Regions from separate parts of the Microbacterium sp. RG1 genome, predicted to be linked through region 1. Evidence: riboswitches for the same ligand, from Rfam matches in the RefSeq annotation. Region 1 holds a riboswitch; the other holds the start of a gene.
The links. Region 1 has a riboswitch for thiamine pyrophosphate ahead of thiM (hydroxyethylthiazole kinase). Riboswitches for the same ligand answer to the same signal wherever they lie in the genome.
Positions count from the first base shown of each region.

Region 1 (6,921 bases):
GGTCGGCATAGGTCTCCAGCCAGGAGCGATACGCGTGCCCGTGATGCGAATGCGCCTGCAGTCGCTCCCCCACGTCCTGGTAGATCCAGTAGCAGGGCAGCAGCGCCGCGATCAGCACGCGGTAGTCGCCGCGGGCGGAGGTCGCCAGCAGGTGGTCGAGGTAGGCCGTCGTGACCGCATCCGGACGCGCCCCGACACCGGATTCGCCCGCGAGCCAGTGATCGTGCAACTGCAGCTCGCCGACGATCGCATTCTGCGCGCTTCCTGCCCAGAACGCGCGCTCGGCGGAGTCCGGCGCACGGCGCGCGGCATCGGCGAGGACGCGAGCATAGTCGCGCAGGTACAGCGCATCCTGGGCGAGATAGCCGAGGAACGCGTCCCTCTCCAGCGTGCCGTCGCCCAACCCCCGCACGAACGGCAGGTCGTCGATCTCGGCACGGATGCCGGCGATGTCCTCCCACCACCCGGTCTCGACCTCGCGCGCGGTCGGCCGGGTGTCGAGACCGCCGCGTTCCCAGAGCCCGGCGAAGTGGCTGATCGGACCGTTGCCCGAGCCGACCTCGAGCTCAGCGCCGTGACGGATGCTCTCGGCGAGCCACCTCTTCGACTCCGCCGTCGCCTGCGCCCACTCGCCGGTGGCCGCCGCGCGGGTCGCCACCGCCGATGAGAGCGAGCAGCCCGTGCCGTGCGTGTTCCGGGTGCGGATGCGGGTACCGGCGAACTCGGTGACGGAGACGCGACCGTCGATGATCTCCACGAGCGCATCCGGCAGCCGCTCCCCCGACAGGTGACCGCCCTTGGCGAGCACGCGCACGCCGTGCGCACGAGCCACGACGCTCGCCTGCGCGAGCACGTCGGTCCACGCCGAGGCCTCGGGTGCGCCCGCGAGGATCGCGAGTTCGGGGATGTTCGGGGTCACGAGGTCGACGTGCGGCAGCAGCCGCCGGAGGGCGTCCTCGGCATCCGCGTCCAGCAGACGATCGCCGCTCGTCGCGACCATCACCGGGTCCAGTACGACGACCGGCGGGCGGATGCGGCCGAGCCAGGCCGCGACCGTCTCGATCACCTCGACGGTGGCGAGCATGCCGATCTTCACCGCATCGATCCGCACATCGTCGGAGACGGCGTCGAGCTGCTCGGCGAGGAACGCGATGGGCGGCACGTGCACCGAACGCACGCCGTGCGTGTTCTGCGCGACGAGGGCGGTGACGACGGCCATGCCGTAACCGCCGTTCGCGGCGATGCTCTTGAGGTCCGCCTGGATACCCGCGCCTCCCGTCGGGTCGGTTCCCGCGATGCTCAGCACCCGCACAACGGCGCGCACGGCACTCATGCCGCATCCCATGCCGCGCGCAGCATACGGACCGCTTCTGCGGGGTCGCTCGCACCGCAGATCGCCGACACCACGGCCGCGCCCGCCGCACCCGCTCGCCGCAGCGGGCCCAGGTCGGTGGCGGTGACACCGCCGATCGCCACGGCGGGCAGCGCGCTCGCCGCGACCAGTCGCGCAAACGACTCGTGGCCCAACGGTGGCGGCGCATCGCGCTTCGTAGCGGTCGCGTGAAGCGCACCGATGCCGACGTAGTCCACGACACCGCTGTCGGATGCGGAAGCCAGCTGCTCCGGCGTGGCGGCGCTGAGGCCGACGATCGCGTCATCGCCCACCAGTGCGCGCACGGCGTCCGGCGGAAGATCGCTCTGTCCCACATGCACTCCCGACACGCGCGCGCCCGCGTGGCGAGCGGCGAGGAAGACGTCCACGCGGTCGTTGACGAGCAGCGCGACGCCGTCGGGCAGCACGACCGACACCCTCGTCACCGTGTCGAGGAAGCGACGTGCGGAGGCGTCCTTCTCGCGCAGTTGCACCGCCGTGACGCCGTTCGCCGCCGCCTGGCGCACCACGTCGACGATGTCGTGGCCCGCCGCCGCGGCGATGCCCGCATCCGTCACGAGGTACAGCGAGAGGTCCGCGTTCACGAGATCACCGCGCGGATGCGAAGCGTGTCGGCGTCGAGGCCGGCGAGCGCGTCGAGGAACGCGACGGCGAAGCCACCCGGGCCGGTGGCACGCTCCGCGGCGAGCTCGGCGGCCACGTTGTAGACGGTGACCGCGGCGATCACCGCCGCGAAGCGATCCTCCTCGACGCCCGCGAACGCCGCCATGACGGCGCCGAGAGCGCATCCGCCACCGGTCACGCGTGTCAGCAACGCGTCGCCGTTGCCGAGCCGCACCTCGCGGGCGCCGTCCGTGACCACGTCCACCGCGCCGGAGACGGCGATGATCGCGCCGGTCGTCTGGGCGATGCGCCGGGCTGCGGCGACCGCATCCTCGACGCCGTCCGTCGCGTCGACTCCGCGGCCTCCGATGCCCGAGCCGTCGAGGGCGATGATCTCGGACGCGTTGCCGCGTACGACGCTCGGCGCCGTCGCGACGAGCTCAGCGGCCAGCGCGGTGCGCACCGGCAGCACACCGATCGCCACGGGGTCGAGCACCCAGGGAGTACCCGCATCCTGGGCGGCCGCCACTGCCTCGCGCATCGCCTCCCGCTGCTCGGCGCCGGGTGTGCCGAGATTCACCAGGACGCCCGAGGCGATGCGGGCGAACGGCCCCGCCTCCTGCGGGATGTCGACCATCGCCGGAGCCGCCCCGAGGGCGAGGAGGACGTTGGCGGTGAAGCCCGTGACCACCGCGTTGGTCAGGCACTGCACGAGCGGGCCGTGCTCCCGCACCGCATCCCAGGTCCGGATGGTGGATTCGATCAGGTTCTCTGGCGCGCGCGTCATGTGCGACATCCCTCCGCTCGTACTGACGAGATCAGGTTCGACGGGTGTGATCTCAGCCCCGCAGGGCACCCCGTGTCGTATGTGTGGGTTCAGGTTAGCGGACGACTCGGGCGGCGAGCGCGTCGATCACACCGCATCGGCGAGGCTCGTCCTCCGACCCTCGATCCGGCCGTCGACGACGGTCACGAGCTCATCCAGCGCCTCGCGGTGTACGAGGTCATGGGTGACGAGGAGGGTGGCGATGTCGCGTTCGTGCGTGAGGTCCGCGATCAGCTGCATGATTTCCGCCCCGCGCTCCTGATCCAGCGCACTGGTCGGCTCATCGACGAGCAGGACTTCCGGCTCGTGCACGAGCCCGCGGGCGATCGCCACGCGCTGCCGCTGTCCCCCGAGAGCTGGTGCGCGCGTTTGTCGGCGTGCTCGAGGAGACCGACGGCTGCGAGGAGCTCGTCGACGCGGGCATCCACCTTCGCTCGCCTGCTCCGACCGGCGCCGCCGAGCCGTGCCATGACCTGCAACTGCTCGCGAGCCGTGAGCGCCGGAAGCAGGTTGGACTGTTGGAAAACGATGCCGATGCGCTCTCGTCGCAGCTGCGTGGCGTCCTTCCTGGAGAGCTGAGCGGCGTCGATGGCCGCCTCGCCGGCTCCGATGAGCACGCCGCCGCGATCGGGGCGGATCAGAGTCGCCGCGACTGCGAGGATGCTCGACTTGCCCGACCCCGAGGGGCCGGTGATGCCGGTGACAGAGCCGTTCTCGCCGTGAAGGGTGACGTCGTCCACGGCGGTGATGCGGTTGTCCCCGTCGGGGAAAGTGAGGGTGATGTTCTGCAGTTCGATCATCGGTTGCTCCCGAGGGCGGTGAGAGGGTCGGCTTTGGTAACGGACCGCAGCGCGAACGCGGCCCCTGCGAGTCCCAGCACCGCCATCACGGCGGCTGGGGCGAGAGTGGTGAGCGGACTGATCACGAAGGGCAGTGCGCGCCCCGCGAGCGTGCCCAGGGCCACGACCGCGGCAAGACCGACACCGATCCCGGAGAGGAGGACGATCGAGGCTTGGCCGAGGGCATCCCTCACGAGCGAGCCGGTCGTCGCGCCGAGGGCTTTGAGCACGGCGATATCGCCAGCACGTTGCATTGTCCAGACCGTGAAGAACGCGCCCACGACGAGTGCGGAGATCCCGAACAGCATCGCGATCATCAACCCGAGCGAACCGATCTCCGAGCGGAAGGCCTCAAGTGCCGTGAGGCTCGCCAGGGGCGTCTCGGCGACGGTACCCGTCTCGGCGCCGATCGCCTGCCAGTCGGCGTTTCCGGTGACGGCGAGCACCGTCGCGGTGCCGTCGCCGCCGACGCGCCTGCTCGCTGTGCTCCACGCATCCGAGGTCAGAGCGATGACCGGTGTGTGGCTGTACCAGAGGTCGCCGCCGATGACGGCGACGGTGAACTCTTGGCCGGTGATCGAGATGGCATCGCCCGCCGCGACGCCGAGTGCTGAGGCGGCTCCCGAAGAGAGCCCCACCTCGTCGTCGCGAACGGGAACGATCTCGAACAGGGGGTTGGAGGCGTCATCCGACGTCTTCTGGGGCAGCCCGAAGAGCGCGACGCCCGTCGGGTCGGCGGCACCGACGACTGAGGCCCGTGACTGAACGATCCCGATCGGAGTCACCGACTCGATGCCGCCGGCCTCGCGCCATGCCGTGACGGTCTCCTCGTCGAGAGAGGAGGTCGCGTAGCTGGGATCGCTGTTGTGGGGCTTTTGCAGCACGAGCCTGTCGCCCGGCAACTCGAGTACGGCGGAGACGTTCTGAGCGGCCAGGCCTCCGGTGAGCCCGGCGAGGAAGCCGACGAGCAACGTGATCAGGGCGACGACCGCCCCGATCAGCAGAAATCGACCACGGGCGAACCGCAGCTCTCTCCAGGCGACGAACACGCTGGTACCTTTCCCGCTCGTGCACTCTGCCCGAGCTCGACTCCACACTCGTTGTCGGAAGGGCTGGCCGGCATCGCCCGAATCGTGGGATTCAGGATCGAACTTTCGGTTGATGGCCGTGCCGTGCCCCGCACCTAGGCTGAGACCGTCATGTCGCCTTCGACGCTCACACCCGTGTTCACGGGCCTTCGTGTGGGCTTGCATGCCCTCATGATCGGGCTCGCGGGCTTCGCGGTCGTCCGCGCGTTCCTCATCTCCGCGGAGACGGGGACGTGGACATCGGTCGCCGCTGTGGCCTTCGTGACTGTGTATCTCTCGGGCGCATGGGCAGGACGGATGCGGCGTGATCCGCACGTCTCCCGTCGCGGCTACGCCGTCGGCTGGGTCGCCGCCCTCACCCTGTTGTGGGCGGTGCTGACGTGGTTGAGCCCGGAGGGCGCGTATCTCGCATTCCCTCTCTTCTTCCTCTATCTCCACGTGCTGCCCGGACGCGGCGGGGTCGCGGCCATCGTGGTCACCGCCGCTTTCGCGATCCTCGCATTGGGCCTGCACCTCGGTTTCAGCGTGGGAGGAGTGATCGGCCCGCTGATCGGCGCCGGTGTGGCCGTGCTGATCGGACTCGCCTACCGGGCATTTCGCCGGGAGGCGGAGGAGCGTGAGCGCCTGCTGGCAGAGTTGATCCGCACGCGACAGCAACTCGCGGAGAGCGAGCGTGCGCAGGGTGCGCTGAGCGAACGCGCCCGCCTCGCTCGTGAGATCCATGACACCGTCGCCCAGGGCCTGTCGTCGATCCAGATGCTGCTGCGTGCCGCCGAACGCGACATCCCCGATCCTGGCGCCGGGTATGTGCGGCTCGCCCGTGAGACGGCGGCGGACAGCCTCGCCGACACGAGGCAGATCATTCGCGAGCTCACGCCGGACCGGTTGGGAGATGGTCTGGTCGCAGCCCTGGAGCGACTCGGTCGGGAGCTGTCCGAGCGCTCGTCGATCACTGTGGAAGTGGATGCGGAGGAGCTCGCTCTTCCCATGGGAATCCAGACGGCACTGCTGCGCATCGCGCAGGGTGCGCTCTCCAACACGGTCCGACAGGCTCACGCCACGCAAGTCGCCGTCGAGCTTCGCGGCGACGACTCCACGGTGTCGCTGACAGTGCGCGATGATGGGCAGGGCTTCGATGCGGCGTCGACGGTCGGCGACTCGCATGGCGCGGACTCCTTCGGACTGCACGCCATGCGTGAACGCGTCGAGCAATTCGGCGGCACCCTCGACGTCGACTCTGCTGCGCAGCAGGGCACGAGGGTCACCGCGCGGCTGCCGCTGACGGAACGGGAGAGCAACTGATGATCCGGATCCTGCTCGCCGATGACCACCCGGTCGTGCGTACGGGCTTGCGAGCGATGCTCGCGGGCGAGCCGGATCTCGATGTCGTCGGCGAAGCGGCGACCCCGTCAGAGGCCATCGACCTCGTGATCGAGCGGGCGCCGCATGTCGTGCTGATGGACCTGCAGTTCGGCACGTCGCAGAGCGGGGCCGACGCGACCCGCACCATCCGAGAGTTCGAAGAGGCGCCCGCGGTGCTGGTGCTCACGAACTACGACACCGACGGTGACATCCTGGGCGCGGTGGAGGCAGGAGCCAGCGGCTATCTACTGAAGGACACCACGCCGGAGGAGCTCATCGCCGCCATCCGCGCCGCCGCGGCGGGCGAGACGGCACTCGCCCCGGCGATCGCGGGGCGGCTGCTCGCGCGCATGAGGGCCCCGCAGAGCAGCCTGAGCGTCCGCGAGACGGAAGTGCTGCGGTTCGTCGCGGCCGGCGCGACGAACAACGAGATCGCCGAGCGGCTGCACATCAGCGACGCGACCGTGAAATCGCACCTCGTGCACATCTACGCGAAGCTCGGCGTCTCCTCGCGCACGGCCGCCGTCGCCGTCGGACGTGACACCGGCATCCTGCGATAAAAGCGTCGGGCGCCGCCACGAGTGTGATTCCACGGGGGCGCGGAGCTTCGCGACCGCGCACGTGCGAAGCGCAAGCCCGCGCCGGCGAGCGAGCCGCTCTGCCACCCTTGCCGGGTGAAGACCTTCCGATGCCGCGTGTGCGGGAACGCCGTGTACTTCGAGAACTCCGTGTGTACATCGTGCGGCACCCCGCTCGGTTTCTCCCGCGCCGAGGGCGAGATCGTCCCGGTCGACGGGACGGGCCGGTACG
Region 1 is NZ_CP034121.1:554,419-561,339, reverse strand. It holds gene EHF32_RS02590 (bifunctional hydroxymethylpyrimidine kinase/phosphomethylpyrimidine kinase) at 1-1,333, opposite strand, end outside; gene thiE (thiamine phosphate synthase) at 1,330-1,977, opposite strand; gene thiM (hydroxyethylthiazole kinase) at 1,974-2,783, opposite strand; TPP riboswitch at 2,775-2,866, opposite strand; partial or broken gene EHF32_RS02575 (ABC transporter ATP-binding protein) at 2,910-3,622, opposite strand; gene EHF32_RS02570 (ABC transporter permease) at 3,619-4,710, opposite strand; gene EHF32_RS02565 (sensor histidine kinase) at 4,861-6,051, shown strand; gene EHF32_RS02560 (response regulator) at 6,051-6,671, shown strand; gene EHF32_RS02555 (zinc-binding metallopeptidase family protein) at 6,786-6,921, shown strand, end outside.

Region 2 (6,921 bases), 860 kb from region 1:
TCCGCGCCCGCCGAGGACGCCAGGTCGACGAGGACGACGTGCGCCCCGTCGGCGGCGAGTCGCTGCGCCGTGGCCCAGCCGAGTCCGCTCGCGCCGCCCGTGACCAGCGCGGATGCACCCGCGACATCCATACGTTCTCCTTCGTACGTCGGTATCGGGTTCCACCCTACGCGGCACCGGGTCCCACCGTCACGCTCCCCCTCGCGACCCACCCCGCGTCCCCCTGCCCCCGCTCGCCTGCCCCCCGTTGGTCGCGACCCACCCCGCTCGCCTGTCACAGATCGACGCGCTGCGCTCGATCTGTGACAGGCGAGCACGCGGGCTTCTTGTTCCCCTGTCTGAAATCGACGCCTACGGCTCGATTTCAGACAGGGGAACAGCGGGCGGTGCGAGGCGAACAGCGGGCGGTGCCCTGGACGCGTCAGAGGGCGAAGACGAGGGTCCAGGTGCCGGCGAGCACCGCGGCGGTCACGGATGCGGCGGCGATCACCGCCGCGAGGGCGAGCAGCACGGCATCGCGCCAGCCGAGCCGCGAGGGCCGGGCCCAGGTGCGCGGGGCGTCGGATCCGAAGCCGCGGGCCTCCATCGCCGTCGCGAGCTTCGTGCCGCGACGGATGGACAGCACGAACAGGGCGAACGCCTGACCGAGGAATCGACGGATGCGGCCGCGGTCGGCCACCCCGCGTGCGCGGCGCGCCAGGGCGAGCTCACGCCAGTCGTCGACCAGCAGTCCCACCAGACGCAGGCCCGCGAGCGCACCGAGCACGAAGCGGGCGGGCAGGCGCAGCAGCTGGGCGAGACCGTCGGCGAGGTCTGTCGGGTCGGTCGTGATGAACAGGACGACCGACGGCAGTGCGATCGCCAGCACACGCAGCACGATGGCGGCGGCGAGCGAGAGCGATCCCTCGCTGACGCGCACGAGCCCCCACTCGAAGAACACCGCGCCGGAGGGCCGGCCGTACAGCACCGTCGCCGCGCCGCCGATGAGGGCTGCGACTCCGATCGGCCACACGCGCAGCCACAGCTCGCGCGCCCGCAGCCGCGAGAACGCCAGCAGCACGAGAGTGGCCGCGAGCGTCACGGCCGCCGAGACCGGGTCGATCGAGAGCAGGAGCGTGACCGAGACCACGAGAGTCGCGATGAGCTTGGTGACCGGGTTGATCCGCCCCAGAGGGCTCGCCGAGGCGTCGATCGCGAACAGGCTCATGAGGCCCGACCCAGCCGCAGCTCGTCGTCGGCGAGCGCCGCGACGAGGGCGGGATCGTGCGAGACGACGCCGATCGCGGTGCCGTCGGCGCGAAGCTCGTCGATCAGATCCGCGAGCTCTCGCCAGGTGCGCGCGTCCTGCCCGTAGGTCGGCTCGTCGAGCAGGATGACCCGCGGCGCAGTCGCAAGGACCGCGGCGACGGTCAACCGGCGCTTCTCTCCGCCCGAGAGAGTGAAGGGGTTCACCTCGGCGAGACGCCCCAGACGCAGGCGCTCGAGCAGCGGATCGACGCGCGCGGCCACCTCCGCCTCCGAGAGCCCCAGCGCACGAGGACCGACGGCGAGCTCGTCGCGCACGCGAGCGGTGAGCAGCTGGTGCTCCGGCTCCTGGAAGACGGTGCCGATGCGCGTGAGCAGCTGGGCTGCGCGCCACCGAGACGGATCGGATCCGACGCCGGCGGCCAACGCATCCGCCGCCCGCACCTCGCCTGCGATCGGCGGCAGCAGCCCGGCGAGGGTGAGCGCGAGCGTGGACTTGCCGGCGCCGTTGGCTCCCGTGATCGCAAGCGCCCGCCCCGCGTTCAGCTGCACGTCGATCCCGGATGCGGCGGCGAGCGCCTCGCGGCGGCCGATCCGACGGCGCCCGACCGCGAGACCGGCGCCGACCACGAGCGGGGGGGATTCTCCGGCGCGCGGGCGCGGCGTGATCCGCACGGGGACTCCCGGCACCCACACGCCCGCCTGCGTCAGGGCATCGGCCGCCGTGGCGAAGACGTCGGCGGGCGAGCCGTCCGCCAGCACCCCGCCGTCGGGCGCGAGCACGACGACGCGCTCGACGAGATCGGCCCACAGGTCGACGCGGTGCTCGACCACGACGAGCGTCGCCCCGGTGCGAGTCGCGACGGCGGCGACCGCATCCCGCACCTGACGAGCGCCGTCGGGATCGAGGTTGGCCGTCGGCTCGTCGAGCAACAGGAGCTTCGGGCGCATGGCCAGCGCACCGGCCAGCGCGAGCCGCTGCTTCTGCCCGCCCGACAGCGCGGACGTGGGGTGGTCGAGCGGCACCGGCAGCCCCACGGCATCCAGCGCTTCACCGACTCGTGGCCAGATCTCGTCGGCCGGCACGCCGAGGTTCTCGCATCCGAACGCGACATCGTCGCCGACGCGAGCGAGGATCACCTGGGCGTCGGGATCCTGCAGCACCATGCCCGCGACCCCGCGGACGAATGCGGGGTGCGCACCGTCGACGCTCAGCTCCCCGGTCGCCTCGCCGTCCTCGTCGCCGCCCAGCACACCGGCGAAGGCGCGCAGCAGCGTCGACTTGCCCGCGCCGCTCGCGCCCAGCAGCAGCACCCGCTCGCCGGGCTCGATCGTGAGATCGATGTCGGCGACGGCCCAGCGTCTGCGGCCCGCGTGCCGCCACCCCCACCCGCGGGCGATGACCCGCGCGCCGGGAGTCACGCCGCGTCGGCGGCTTCGACGATGCGCGCCTGCCGTCCGGAGGCGAACCGGTCGAGCGCTCCCGTGGCAGCGAGCGCGCGGGCGATGAGCCACGAGACGAGCCCCGCGATGAGGATGCCCGAGACGATCGCCGAGACGAAGTAGATCGCGCGGGGGCCCGCGTCGTACGCGGCGATGGAGGAGAAGTTGGTGTCGAGCAGCGCCACGGCCAGTCCCGTGAGCGCACCCGAAACGAGAGCGACCCAGAGACGGTAGTTCGCGTAGGCGAACAGCGCGAAGCCGAGTTCGGCTCCCACCCCCTGCACCACTCCCCAGATGAAGGTGGTGAAGCCCCACTGCGTGCCGAGTGCCATCGAGACGACCGCCGCGACGATCTCGCCGTACAGCGCGGCGCCCGGCTTGCGGATGATGAGCCCGGTGAGGACACCCGCGAACAGCCATCCTCCGGCGAGCAGACCCTCGAGCCCCGGCAAGAACGCGAGCGCCGTGCTCAGCGGCGTCCAGGCCTGACCCCAGACCCAGAAGATGACGCCGGCCGCGACGCCGATCACGCTGGCGACGACGATGTCGACGACCCGCCACCGCCACCGGGAGGTGAGGGAAGGACGAGCGGATGTGGACGTGGACGTATGCATTGATGCTCCTTCCTGCGCCGGCATGATCCGGATCAGGTTCGACGGTCGAAGCGTGGATCCGCTTCCTCTCAGCCCGGCTCACCGGACTCCCGTGGTTGACGTGCCGAGTATAGACCCGCTGCTCGCGCTACCGTAGGCGGGTGACCGTGACTGGCCCGACCCCGCCCACTCGGCGTTCGCTGCGCCGCGGCGGAGACGCCGAGCCGTCCGTCGACGAGGCTCCTCTGCCGCCCCACGACCTCGAGATCGAGGTGCCGCGCGCGCCGGTCGACGCCGCATCCACTCCCGCGATGATCGCCGCCGCGAGCTTCAACGGCACGCCGGAGGACGCCGCCACGGAGCACTCCTTCTCCCCGGCCCAGGATGCGGCGGCATCCGTGCCGGTCGTCGTGCCTCCCGTGACCACGGCGCTGAACTGGGTCGACGAGACCGCGGTCGCACGGGCGTCGGGGACGACTCCACAACTCGAAGCCGCGGGCGCAGCATCGTTCACCCCCGTCGCCGCGGACCTTCTCGCCCGCGCCCCCCGCCGGACGCCGTGGCGTCCCGGGGTCCTGGTTCCGATCGCACTGATCGTCGCGGTCGTCGCGGCGTATTGCGGCACCACACTGCTGTGGCCGCTGTACGCCGTCGCCCCGACCGTGCAGGCGTCGGCCCTCGAGGCCACCCCGTCGGCCGCGGCCGTCGGAGCGTGGCCGGGTGCCGGCAGCGCGGCCGTCGTCGTCGACGGCGTGGGTTCCCCGATCGCCTCCAGCCCCGATGCCCGCTCGATCGCCAGCATCACAAAGGTCGTGACCGCGATGGTGGTGCTCGACCAGATGCCTCTCGCAGCAGGCGAACAGGGCCGGGAGTTCGCGTTCAGCGCTGCCGACGAACGCGAGTACTGGTCGTACCGCCGCAACGGCGAATCGGCGCTCGACGTTCCGGTGGGCGGCACGCTGACGGAGTACCAGATGCTGCAGGGCATGCTCATGGGATCCGCGAACAACTATGCGGACCGCCTCGCCGACACCATCTGGCCCAACAACGCGGTCTACGCGCGGGCGGCCAACGACTGGCTCGCAGCGCACGGACTGACCGGCATCACGATCGCCGGCCCCGCCGGCATCGAGGCCGAGAACGCCGCCACCCCTGCAGCTCTGCTGGAGGTCGCCAAGCGCGCGCTCGCCGACCCCGTCATCGCCGAGATCGTGCGCACCCCCTCCGTCGAGCTTCCCGGGGCGGGTCTCGTCGAGAACACGAACAATCTGCTCGCGGATCCCGGCGTCGTCGGCCTCAAGACCGGCACGCTCGACTCCTACAATCTCCTCGCCGCCAAAGACGTCACGATCGGCGACACCACGGTCCGCATCTACGCCGCGACGCTCGGCCAGCCCGACGTCGAGACGCGGGATGCGGCGACGCGCGCCCTCTTCGCCCAGGTCGAGCAGGAACTGCAGCTCACGCCCTCGGTCGCGGCCGGCACGACCGTCGGACGGGTGGAGACGAGGTGGGGCGCGACGGTTCCGATCGTGACCGCGGCCGACGCCGACGTGGTGCTGTGGAACGGCTCTGCCGCGTCGCTGGCGACCTCGTTCGATCTCGGCGACGCGCGCGAGCGGGGCGACGTGGTCGGCTCGCTCGTCGCGACCGGCCCCAAGAACGCGTCGACGGTGGACGTCGTGCTCGACGGCGAACTGGACGGCCCGAGTCCCTGGTGGCGGCTGACGCACCCGCTCGAGCTGTTCGGTCTGGTCTGAGCCCCGCGGGAGCCCGCTCTCAGGCGCGGAAGTCGGGGGATCCGAGCACGCGCTCGACGGTGATCTCGAGCGCGACGCGATCGGGGTTCGGACGGGGCTCGCGGTAGCGGCGTGTGTAGAGCTCGACGGCGTGGGCGACCGCATCCGCATCCTCGACGACGCGCGCCGGACCCTCGAAGCTGAGCCAGCGGCGGCCGTCGACGGTGTTGACGCTGGCGCGTCCGGTGCGCTCGACGTTGAGGAACTTCTGCGTGCCGCGGGAACCGATCACCCGCACGATGCCGTCCTCGTACGTGATGCCGACCGGCACCGAGTGGATGCGGCCCTGCCGGTCCAGCGTCGACAGGGTTGCCAGGTGGTACTCGGCCAGGAACGCGCGCGCGGCATCGGTGATCACCGCCTCAGCCTGCCAGAGCCGGATAGGCGCCGGCTCAGAACCGCCAGATGAGCGGCACGTACAGCACGGCCGCCGCGAGGAACAGCAGGGCGAGCGGGAGCCCGAGACGCCAGTAGTCGCCGAACCGGTACCCGCCAGGGGACAGCACCATCAGGTTGGCCGGCGTCGCGACGGGTGTCAGGAAGGACGCCGCTCCGGCGACGGTCAACGCCATGAGGAAGGCGAGGGGACTGACCCCGAGGTCCACCGCGATCGTGGTGGCGACGGGCGCGACGATCAGCACCGTCGCGACGTTCGAGATGAACTGACCGAGCACGACGGTGACGACGCAGACCGCGAGCAGCGCGAGGTGCGGATCCGCCGAGCCGACGACGCGGAGAACCCCGTCGGCCACGACCTCCGCGGCGCCGGTCTGCAAGAACGCGGCCGAGAGCGGGATCATGCCTGCGATGAGCACCAGCGTCGTCCACGAGATGTCCTGATACAGGGCGGGAAGCGTCACGACGCGGGTGAGCACGAGGGCACCGGCCGCCACGAGGCCCGCAACCGCGGGCGGCGTGAGTCCCGTCGCCAGGAGCACGACCATGATGGCGGTGATCACGAGGGTACGTCGGGCTCCCCGCCGCATCCCGGTCGGCACCGTCCGAACGGCGCCGGTGCGGACGGCCTCCGGTACCAGCGACAACGTCTCCGCCTCGCGCGGCCCGGGCGCGGCATGCGCGGCAGCATCGGGCAGGGAGGGCAGCAGACGGTCTCCGAACAGGATGATGATGGTGAGGGCGGCTGCCAGCAGCGGCAGCCCGACGAGCGCGAACTCCGCGAAGCCGAACCCTCGGCCGGCCTCGGCCTCGGCGAGCTCTGAGACGACGACGTTCACCGGCGTCCCGGTGAGGGTGAGCAGCGACGCAGCCGATGCGAGGAAGGCCAGCGGGATCATCACTTTCGACGCGGGAATGCGGGCACGTCGGGCGATCACTGCGGCGACGGGGACGAGGGCGGCGACCGCGCCGTTGATGCTGAGGAAGGCGGTCAGCACGGCCACGAGTGCGCCGAGTGCGCCGATGACCGGGCCTCGACGCTGGCCGGCGCGAGCGACGATCAGGCCTCCGAGCCAGCGGGTGATGCCGCTGCGCTCGAGCGCGCTGGCCACGACGAACAGGCTGGCGATGAACAGCACCGTGGGATCGCCGAACCCGGCGAGCGCTTCGGGAAGGGTGAGCACGCCGGTCGCCCACAGGGCGAGGGCGACGCCGATCGCCACGACCTCGAGGGGTATGCGGCCCGAGAGGAACGCGAGCACTGCCAACCCCAGGATGAGGAACGTCGCGGCGATCGGATCCATGCCTCCACGCTAGCGGCGGGTGGCTCGCCGCATCCGGCCCGCGACCGTGCGATCAGACGAAGCGCACCGTGGCGTCCAGGCGCGTACGCACGTCGAACACCTCGTTGCCCCCGATGTCGCGCGCGCCCGTCACACCACGCC
Region 2 is NZ_CP034121.1:2,945,596-2,952,516, reverse strand. It holds gene EHF32_RS14435 (SDR family NAD(P)-dependent oxidoreductase) at 1-131, opposite strand, end outside; gene EHF32_RS14430 (energy-coupling factor transporter transmembrane component T family protein) at 422-1,207, opposite strand; gene EHF32_RS14425 (ABC transporter ATP-binding protein) at 1,204-2,667, opposite strand; gene EHF32_RS16115 (ECF transporter S component) at 2,664-3,302, opposite strand; TPP riboswitch at 3,295-3,405, opposite strand; gene EHF32_RS14420 (D-alanyl-D-alanine carboxypeptidase family protein) at 3,443-5,041, shown strand; gene EHF32_RS14415 (TIGR03618 family F420-dependent PPOX class oxidoreductase) at 5,061-5,438, opposite strand; gene EHF32_RS14410 (SLC13 family permease) at 5,473-6,780, opposite strand; gene EHF32_RS14405 (J domain-containing protein) at 6,833-6,921, opposite strand, start outside.
Region 2: another riboswitch for thiamine pyrophosphate. It lies ahead of EHF32_RS16115 (ECF transporter S component); the one in region 1 lies ahead of thiM (hydroxyethylthiazole kinase).